3 regions of the Dickeya fangzhongdai genome follow, and region 3 is predicted to be linked to each of the others. Evidence: predicted binding sites of a transcription regulator. Region 3 holds the regulator's gene; each other region holds the start of a gene.
What was found. Region 3 encodes Fur, which represses iron uptake genes when iron is present. Its sites were predicted from a motif close to ATAATAATGAGAACNACTATCAA; they were not measured.
Positions count from the first base shown of each region.

Region 1: CVE23_RS18955 (siderophore-interacting protein) is a predicted target of Fur. The motif match lies at 1,731-1,753, and genes of this name have one in related genera.
Region 2: fepD (Fe(3+)-siderophore ABC transporter permease) is a predicted target of Fur. The motif match lies at 1,833-1,855, and genes of this name have one in related genera.

Region 1 covers NZ_CP025003.1:4,236,923-4,240,076, reverse strand. The annotation lists gene tnaA (tryptophanase) at 1-1,401, opposite strand; gene tnaC (tryptophanase leader peptide) at 1,498-1,608, opposite strand; gene CVE23_RS18955 (siderophore-interacting protein) at 1,858-2,757, shown strand.
Region 2 covers NZ_CP025003.1:3,403,152-3,406,305, reverse strand. The annotation lists gene fepG (iron-enterobactin ABC transporter permease) at 1-743, opposite strand, end outside; gene fepD (Fe(3+)-siderophore ABC transporter permease) at 756-1,832, opposite strand; gene entS (enterobactin transporter EntS) at 2,009-3,154, shown strand, end outside.
Region 3 covers NZ_CP025003.1:1,450,508-1,453,661, forward strand. The annotation lists gene glnS (glutamine--tRNA ligase) at 108-1,766, shown strand; gene fur (ferric iron uptake transcriptional regulator) at 1,842-2,288, opposite strand; gene fldA (flavodoxin FldA) at 2,632-3,154, opposite strand, start outside.

The DNA of each region.
Region 1 (3,154 bases), 2.2 Mb from region 3:
TTATTCCACCGGTTTCAGGCGGGCGACAAAGTGGCGTAATACCGGCGGTTCGTAGGTAAAGGTCAGGCCTTTGATGCTGCCGGCTCTTTCCTTCAGCGCGATCAGCGAGTCGGCGATGTAATCCATGTGGTCGTTGGTATACACCCGACGCGGGATGGTCAGGCGCAGCAGTTCCAGCGGCGACGGTTTCTGCTCGCCGGTGTCCGGATCCCGCCCCAGCAACAATGAGCCGATTTCCACGCTGCGGATACCCGCTTCCAGATAGAGCTCGTTATTCAGCGCCTGCGCCGGGAACTGTTCCGCCGGGATATGCGGCAGCAGCTTTTTGGCATCGACAAACACCGCGTGCCCGCCCACCGGGTATTGAATCGGGATACCGCCGGCGCGCAGGCGCTCGCCGAGGTAGGTCACCTGACCAATGCGGTAGGTCAGATAGTCCTCGTTCATGCCTTCTTCCAGCCCGATGGCTAACGCTTCCATGTCGCGCCCGGCCAGGCCGCCATAGGTGACGAAGCCTTCCATCGGCACGCAGCGAATACGCACCTCATTGAACAGCTCTTCGTCACTGCGAAAACAGCACAGGCCGCCGATGTTCACCATCGGATCCTTTTTCGCCGACATGGTGAGCATGTCGCCGTACTGATACATCTCGTGGACGATCTCTTTGATCGAACGGTTTTCATAGCCGGCTTCGCGCTGTTTGATAAACCAGGCGTTTTCGCAGAACCGGGCCGAGTCGATCACTACCGGGATCCCGTGCTGCTGCGCGATGCGATACACCGCGCGCATGTTGCCCATCGAGATCGGCTGGCCGCCGGAGCTGTTACAGGTGACGGTGGTAATGATCGCCACCACGTTGTCCGCGCCGTGCTGTTCAATGGTGGTTTGCAGCAGGTCAAGGTCGAAATCGCCCTTCCAGTCGTAATAGGTGGTGGTATCGAAGGCTTTTGGCGTCACCACGTTGATGGCGCGCGCGCCGTTCAGTTCCACGTGGGCGGCGGTGGTATCGAAATGGAAGTTGGAAATAAACACCGGTTTCTTGCCGCCGCCGGCGCGCTGTTTTTTGGCGATCAGACACGGGAACAGGATTTGCTCCGCGCCGCGCCCCTGATGGGTCGGAATGGTGAACGGATAACCCAGCAGCGCCTTCACCTGATCACACAGGTGGTAGTAGTTGCGCGACCCGGCGTAGGCCTCGTCGCCCATCATCAGCCCCGCCCACTGGCGGTCGCTCATGGCGCCGGTGCCGGAGTCGGTCAGCAGGTCGATATAAACATCTTCGCTGCGCAGCAGAAACGGGTTGTAGCCTGCTTCCTGCAGGGCGCGTTCCCGTTCGTCGCGGGTGGTCATACGGATGTTTTCTACCATTTTGATGCGAAAAGGCTCAGGAATGCGTTTCATGCGATATCTCCATGACGCCCGTCGGCAGACGTAACCGCCGCGGTATGACGTCAAAAATAAATTGAAATAAAAGGGAAAAATCAGAGCAAAGCTGAATCAGGCATGAAACGGGCGTGGGAAATCGTTGGTGAGACGGTGGTCGATGTTGAACCAGGGGCGACAATCGCCGGAGAGGCTCAGGCGATAACACCGGATAACGCGTGTCATGAGGTCTCCTTATCTCGTGAGTAACGAATAATCAGAATAGGCGAAAAGCGGCGGACAAAACCGTGATCCCGCAGGCAATCCGGAGGTGGCTGGCGATGATTGGTATGAGAATAGAAATTGAGTCAATAATGTTTCTCATTATCGTGAGTAAATGATAAAACTGTGCGGGGTTTGAGGCCGTTATCGGCACAAGTCATTAACAGGCGGCACGTTGCCGGAGAGTCACAAGCAGAGAGGTAGAGGCGAGTTATGGCTGGGGTAAAGGAATATAAAGTGTTTGATGTTACGTTGGCCCACAAGACATTGCTTACCCCATCGCTGATGCGTTGTGTATTCAGCGGCGAAGCGGTGAAGAAGATGAAAATCTGCTCGCCGGATCAACGAATTAAAGTATTGCTGCCTGCCGAGGACGGCACGCCGCCGCGTCTGCCGGATGTCGGCGAGTGGTACAAGCTGGTGCAGGCAATGCCCAAAGCGCAACGCCCGATTCCCCGCACCTACACGCTGCGCAGTCTGGATACCGTCGCCGGAGAAATGGTGGTGGAGTTCGTGGTGCACGGCACCGAAGGCCCGGCTTCAGCCTGGGCGATGAGCGCGCAGCCTGGCGAAGAATTGCAGGTAGTGGCGCCGCGCGGCGATTTTGCCGGCGATAACGGCGGCTATGAATGGGTACTGTCGGAAAATACCCGTCAGGTGCTGCTGATGGGGGATGAAACCGCGCTGCCGGCGATCAAAGGCATTCTGGAACAGTTATCGCAACTGGATAACCCGCCGCAGGTGCAGGCTTTTATCGAAGTACCGTTGCAGGCGGATTGCATCGACTATCGCCATCTGACGTTCGCCGAGGTGGTGTGGCTACCGCGCGAAGGTACCGACGAGAGCTATGGCGAGCGCTTGCTGGACGCGGCGCGTCAGTCGGTTCGTCTGCCGGAAAACATTCACGCTGGCGCGGTAACGGTGGCTGAGATTCCGGATGGTGAAATCATGTGGGAGCGGGCAAATGCCCAGCAAGGTCAGTTCTTCGGCTGGGTAGCGGCCGAATCGTCAGCGGTGAAAGCACTGCGCCGTTACCTGTTGGGAGAAAAAGGCATGACGCAGGAGTCCATCACTTTTATGGCTTACTGGAGCCGCGGCCCGCGTCCACACTGAGGTTGTTGACAACAAAGGCCACCGAAGTGGTCTTTCAGACTGCTGAAAAACCCTATAAGCGCAAATGAAGGGTTTTCAGGCGTTAAAACTGTGCTGAGGCGGGTGACTTCGCCGGATGCGCGGCAGGGAAGCCGCGCAAGCCCGTGCCGCTCCGGGAGAGCGTCACGGGCGGTCCGAACAGCGAAGGCAAACGCCGAAGGAACCGCGTCAGCGGCACGGTTTAGCCCCTAGCCAGTGGTCAAGGAGAGGTGGCGTTTGAACCTCTCCTTGTCGTGCGTGCGATGAAATCGCAAAGAAGCAACACTGTTTATCCCGCACGAAATCATTCACTGCTCAGACAGACATCATCGTTCAAAACAATCCGGCTGTTTGTCAACAGCTACAAAACCCACCGAAG
Region 2 (3,154 bases), 2.0 Mb from region 3:
GCCTCCGCGTTGACGCCCAACGCCCGGGCGCTGTCGTCGCCCATTTCCAACAGTTGCAGACGCCGGGCCAGCAGCAGCGTCGCCAGCAGCGTCAGCGGAATCAGCAGCAGCGCAGGCGCGGCTTTACTCCAGGTCATGCCGTTCAGTGAACCGGCGCCCCACAGCGCGGCGGTCATCACCGTTTCCAGCGCGCCGGTGATCATCAGCCAGGTGTTGAACGCCGACAGTATCGCGCTGACCGCGATGCCGACGATGATCAGCCGAAATCCGCTGATTCCCCGTCGCCATGCCAGCAAATAGACCGCCAGCGCCGTCGCCAGGCCGCCCAATACCGCGCCGCCGGCAATCTGGTAGTAGCTGCCGTGCAACAGGATGATGGTGACCAGCGCCCCGGTATGGGCGCCGGTGTTGAAACCGACGACGTCCGGGCTGCCCAGCGGGTTACGGGTCAGCGACTGAAAAATGGCGCCGCTGACGCCCAGCCCGGCGCCGAGCAGCAGCGCCATCACCGCGCGCGGGGCGCGCCACTGAGTCACGACGGTGACGGTGCTGGCCTCGCCGTGGCCGGCCAGCGCCTGCCATACGGTGGGCGCCGACAGCGGCAGGGTGCCGAGGCTGACGGCCAGCGTCAGCAGCGCCGCGCCGCCCAGCAGCAGCGACAGATTGATCCACAGCGCGCGCAGCGGCAGCCGGCCGCTAATCAAGCCGGCAGGCGCGCGCAGAAACAGGGTTCGGGTAGACATGGCGTGGCCTTCCTAGGACTTGCGCTGACGCACCAGCCAGATCAGGACCGGCGCGCCGATAAAGGCGGTGACGATGGACACCCGCAATTCGCCCGGCACCAGCAGGCGGCCGACAATGTCGGCACTCAGCAGCAGTATCGGTGCGAACAGCAGCGAATAGATCAGAATCCAGCGTTGATCCGGCCCGGCCCAGCCGCGTGCGATATGGGGGATCATCAGGCCGACGAACCCGATGGGGCCGGCCAGCGCGGTGGCGGAACCGCACAGCAGCATCACCGATAACATCGCGATCACGCGGATTAACGCTACGCGGGTGCCGAGCGCGGTGGCGAGATCTTCACCCATGCTGAGCGTATTCAGCGAGCGGGCGGCGAAAAAAGCCAGCGCGCAGCCCAGCAGTATGGTGGGCGTCACCCAGGCGATATTGCCCAGCGAGCGGATGTCCAGCGTTCCGGCTTCCCATAAGCGCAGCTGATCAAACGCCAGCGGATTGAGCAGCGACAGCGACGAGGTGAAACCGGACAGCACGGCGCTCAGCGCCACGCCCGCCAGCGTCAGACGTATCGGGTTGACCCGTCCGCCGCTCAGGGTGCCGATGATCCACACCATCAGGCTGGCCGCCAGTACGCCAAGCCAGGCGAAGCCGAGCCACGAGGCCATACCGGTGATGCCAAAGAAGCTGATGCCCAGCACGATGGCGAAGCTGGCGCCGGCGTTGACGCCGAGGATGCCGGGGTCGGCCAGCGGGTTGCGGGTCAGCGCCTGCATCACCGCGCCGGCCGCGCCCAGCGCCATTCCCACCAGAATACCGGCCAGGGTGCGCGGCAGCCGCGCCTGCAAAATGATGGTGCTGTCCGGGCCTTGCAGGTTGCCGGTCAGACTGTGCCAGACCACTTCCGGCGCGATGGCGCGAGCGCCCAGCATCAGGCTGGCGAGACAGATCAATGCCAGCAGCAGCAGACAGGGAATCACACCGGCAATCCGCCGGCCAGTTAACGATGACAGCGCGCGCGGCAAGGGAGCTGGCGCGGTGGTCTGGGTGGGAAAGGGTGACCTCACTGATAAGAATCGCTTTATTAAAAAATGCATATGATTATTATTATCATTAATGTTGTGGCGTAGCTAGGATAGCATACGGGCTTCGGCAAAGACATTGACCTGAAGCCGGATTGGCGCCATTTACCGCACTGCCCGGGCCGCGAATGATAGCGGCGCGATTCTGATAGAAAGCATTTTGATTAAGAACAGGAATTCAACAAACGCTCATGGCTAAATCTTCTTTTTTTCTCGACTTCAGTTTGCTGAAGCAGAATGCGCATTTTCGCGCCATTTTTGTGGCTCGCATGTTGTCGGTGTTTGCGCTCGGCATGCTGACGGTGGGGGTGCCGGTACAGATTCAGGCGATGACCGGCTCTACGTTGCAGGTCGGGATGGCGGTGGCGCTGGACGGCATCGGCATGTTTATCGGGCTGATGCTGGGCGGGGTGCTGGCGGACCGCTTCGATCGCCGCAAACTGATCCTGTTTGCCCGCGGCACCTGCGGGCTGGGATTCGTGGCGCTGAGTCTGAATGCGTTTTCCGGCTCGCCGTCATTACTGGCGCTCTATGTGCTGGCCGCCTGGGACGGTTTCTTCGGCGCGCTGGGCATGACGGCGCTGATGGCGGTGATTCCGTTGCTGGTCGGGCGGGAAAATCTGCCAGCCGCCGGCGCGCTGACCATGCTGACGGTGCGGTTGGGTGCGATTCTGTCGCCGGCGCTGGGCGGGGTGATCATCGTCGCGGGCGGCGTGGGTTGGAACTTCGCCGTCGCCGCGGCCGGAACGCTGGCGACGCTGATCCCATTGGTGCGGCTGCCGTCGATGAAACCGGCACCGGGCAAACCGGAGCATCCGCTGCAGGCGCTGGCCGGCGGGGTGCGCTTCGTTTGCTCCCATCCGGTGGTGGGCTGCGTGGTGCTGCTAGGCATGCTGGTGAGCGTGGTCGGGGCGATGCGGGTGCTGTTTCCGGCGCTGGCGGGCGATGCTTACCACGCCGGGCCGTCGGCAGTGGGATTGATGTATTCCGCGGTGCCGCTGGGCGCCATGATAGGCGCGTTCACCAGCGGCTGGGTATCGGGGACGCAACGACCGGGAAAGATTCTGCTGGGCTGCGCGACGGGCGCCTTTCTGGCGGTGGCGTCGCTGGGGCTGTTCAGCCATTTGCTGCCTGCGCTGCTGGCGCTGGTGTGCTACGGCTACTTTAACGCGATCACCTCATTGCTGCAGTTCACCCTAATCCAGAGCCATACGCCGGATCACCTGCTGGGGCGGGTCAATAGCCTGGGGACGGCGCAGGATGTCACCGGCGATTCGGTGGGCGCGCTGATTCTGGGGTTGATGGGCAAACTGCTGGCGCCGGCGACCAGTATTCTG
Region 3 (3,154 bases):
TCCGTTTTTTTATCTTAAACTTTCGTGAAACAAACGGTTGTTTCCCAGCGTGGCTTGTTGGATCATTAGTGGTTATGGGTTGTTTTTTCGCATTTGAGGAACCAAGCATGAGTGAGGCTGAAGCCCGCCCAACCAACTTTATTCGCCAGATCATTGATGAAGATCTGGCTACCGGCAAACACGACCATATTCAGACGCGTTTTCCGCCGGAGCCGAACGGCTACCTGCACATCGGTCACGCCAAGTCCATCTGCCTGAACTTTGGCATTGCCGAAGATTACAACGGCAAGTGCAACCTGCGCTTTGATGATACCAACCCGGTAAAAGAAGATATCGAGTACGTTGAGTCCATCAAGCATGACGTTCAGTGGCTGGGTTTTTCCTGGAGCGGCAACGTTCGCTACTCGTCTGATTATTTTGATCAGCTGCACTTTTACGCGATTGAACTGATTAATAAAGGGTTGGCGTATGTCGATGAGTTGACGCCGGAGCAGATCCGCGAATACCGCGGCACCCTGACCTCGCCGGGTAAAAACAGCCCGTACCGCGACCGTAGCGTCGAAGAAAACCTGACGCTGTTCGAGAAAATGCGCAGCGGCGGTTTCGCTGAAGGCACGGCGTGCCTGCGCGCCAAAATCGATATGGCCTCGCCGTTCATCGTTATGCGCGATCCGGTGCTGTACCGCATCAAATTTGCCGAGCACCATCAGACCGGCAACAAATGGTGCATTTATCCGATGTACGATTTCACCCACTGCATTTCCGATGCGCTGGAAGGTATCACCCATTCGCTGTGTACGCTGGAATTTCAGGACAACCGCCGCCTGTATGACTGGGTGCTGGATAATATCTCCATTCCTGCCCACCCGCGGCAGTATGAGTTTTCCCGCCTGAATCTGGAATACGCGGTGATGTCCAAGCGTAAACTGAACCAGCTGGTGAACGAGAAAGTGGTGGAAGGCTGGAACGATCCGCGTATGCCGACTATCTCCGGCTTGCGTCGTCGCGGATACACTGCGGCGTCCATTCGTGAGTTCTGTCGTCGTATCGGCGTCACCAAGCAGGACAACACCGTGGAGATGGCGGCGCTGGAATCCTGCATTCGCGACGATCTGAACGAGAACGCGCCACGGGCGATGGCGGTACTGGATCCGGTGAAGGTAGTGATTGAGAACCTGCCGGCAGGGCATGAAGAGTGGCTTACTATGCCCAATCATCCCAATAAACCGGAAATGGGATCGCGCCAGGTGGCGTTCAGCCGCGAGGTGTATATCGATCGCGCTGATTTCCGCGAAGAAGCCAACAAGCAGTACAAACGTTTGGTGCTGGGCAAAGAAGTGCGCCTGCGTAACGCCTATGTCATTAAGGCCGAGCACATTGATAAAGACGAGCAGGGCGTGATCACCACGATTTACTGCAGCTGCGATACGGAAACCCTGAGCAAAGATCCGGCTGACGGCCGTAAAGTGAAAGGCGTGATCCACTGGGTATCGGCGGCTCATGCACTGCCGGCGCAGTTCCGTCTGTATGACCGTCTGTTCAGCGTGGCTAACCCCGGCGCGGCGGAGGATTTTCTCTCCACCATCAACCCGGATTCGCTGACTGTCGCCCAGGGCTTTGTGGAAGCCAGTCTGGGTCAGGCTGAAGTTGAAAAAGCCTATCAGTTTGAGCGTGAAGGGTATTTCTGCGCCGATCGCGTTTATTCCAGTGCGGATAATCTGGTGTTTAACCGCACGGTCGGTTTGCGGGACAGTTGGGCGGGGTAACAGCCGCCCGGCTACCGGGAAAAAGACAAAAATAAAACCGCCGCGGCGGTTTTATTTTTTCTCTGCATCGAGTGATTAGCGTTCGTTGTGCGCATTGTCGTCTTCACGGCAATCGCCGCTACTGCAATGGCCGTACAAATACAGGCTGTGGTTGGTCAGTTTGATGCCGTGTTTCTCGGAGATCTCACGCTGGCGCGCTTCGATAGACTCGTCGCTGAATTCAATCACCCGGCCGCAATCCAGACAGATCAGATGATCATGATGGTGCTGCTGCGTGAGTTCGAAAACCGACTTGCCGCCTTCGAAGTTATGACGGGTAACGATGCCGGCGTCGTCAAACTGGTTAAGCACGCGGTAAACGGTAGCCAGACCAATCTCTTCCCCCATATCAATCAGCTTTTTGTATAAGTCTTCCGCGCTGACGTGGTGGCATTGAGGATCCTGAAGCACTTCCAGAATTTTCAGTCGTGGAAGTGTGACTTTCAGGCCAGCCTTCTTTAATGCGGTATTGTTGTCAGTCATGCGGATTTAGTCCTGTTACTTGCTTTATCTGGGAGGCTATTAGCCTAGTATCATCGGTCGGCTTAAAAAAGGTCACTGTGTCTCAATTATAGAACCGCGCCGTCGAAATGAAAACCACGGAACTTTTACAATATGATTCTTGCTAACTCTCTGTATTCAGAGTTGTTCCCTGCGAGAGACATATTGTACGCCAAGACAGGTCATTAAACGCAACCGGCTGACCGAGTGGGTATTGTACCCTGTCGGAATGAAAAGTTAAAAAAATGTATCACTGATTGTGATAGGTTTTGTCTATCTATATAGATATGGCTCTGAATACATCGGTATCAGAGCCATAGATGAATCAGGCCTGCAGTGCTTTCAGGTTCAGCTCTTCGCTGATTTGCTTGACCCAGTTGGAGACGCGTTCGCTGGTCAGCTCCGGCTGACGATCTTCATCGATGGCCAGACCGATAAAGTGGGTGTCATCCGACAGACCTTTTGAGGCTTCGAAGTAATAGCCTTCGGTCGGCCAGTGACCGACGATATTGGCGCCACGCGGCTCGATAATATCGCGAATGGTGCCCATGGCGTCACAGAAGTACTCCGCATAGTCTTCCTGATCGCCACAACCGAAGATGGCGACCAGCTTGCCGGCAAAATCAATCTCTTCCAGCGTAGGGAAGAAGTCATCCCAATCACACTGCGCTTCGCCGTAATACCAGGTTGGAATACCCAGCAGCAGGATGTCGAAACGCTCAAGATCTTCTTTGCTGCTTTTGGCAATGTCGTGCAGTTCGGCGACGTCGCTGCCCAGTTGTTGCTGGATCGTCTTGGCGATGTTTTCGGTATTGCCCGTGTCACTGCCAAAAAAAATGCCTATGAGA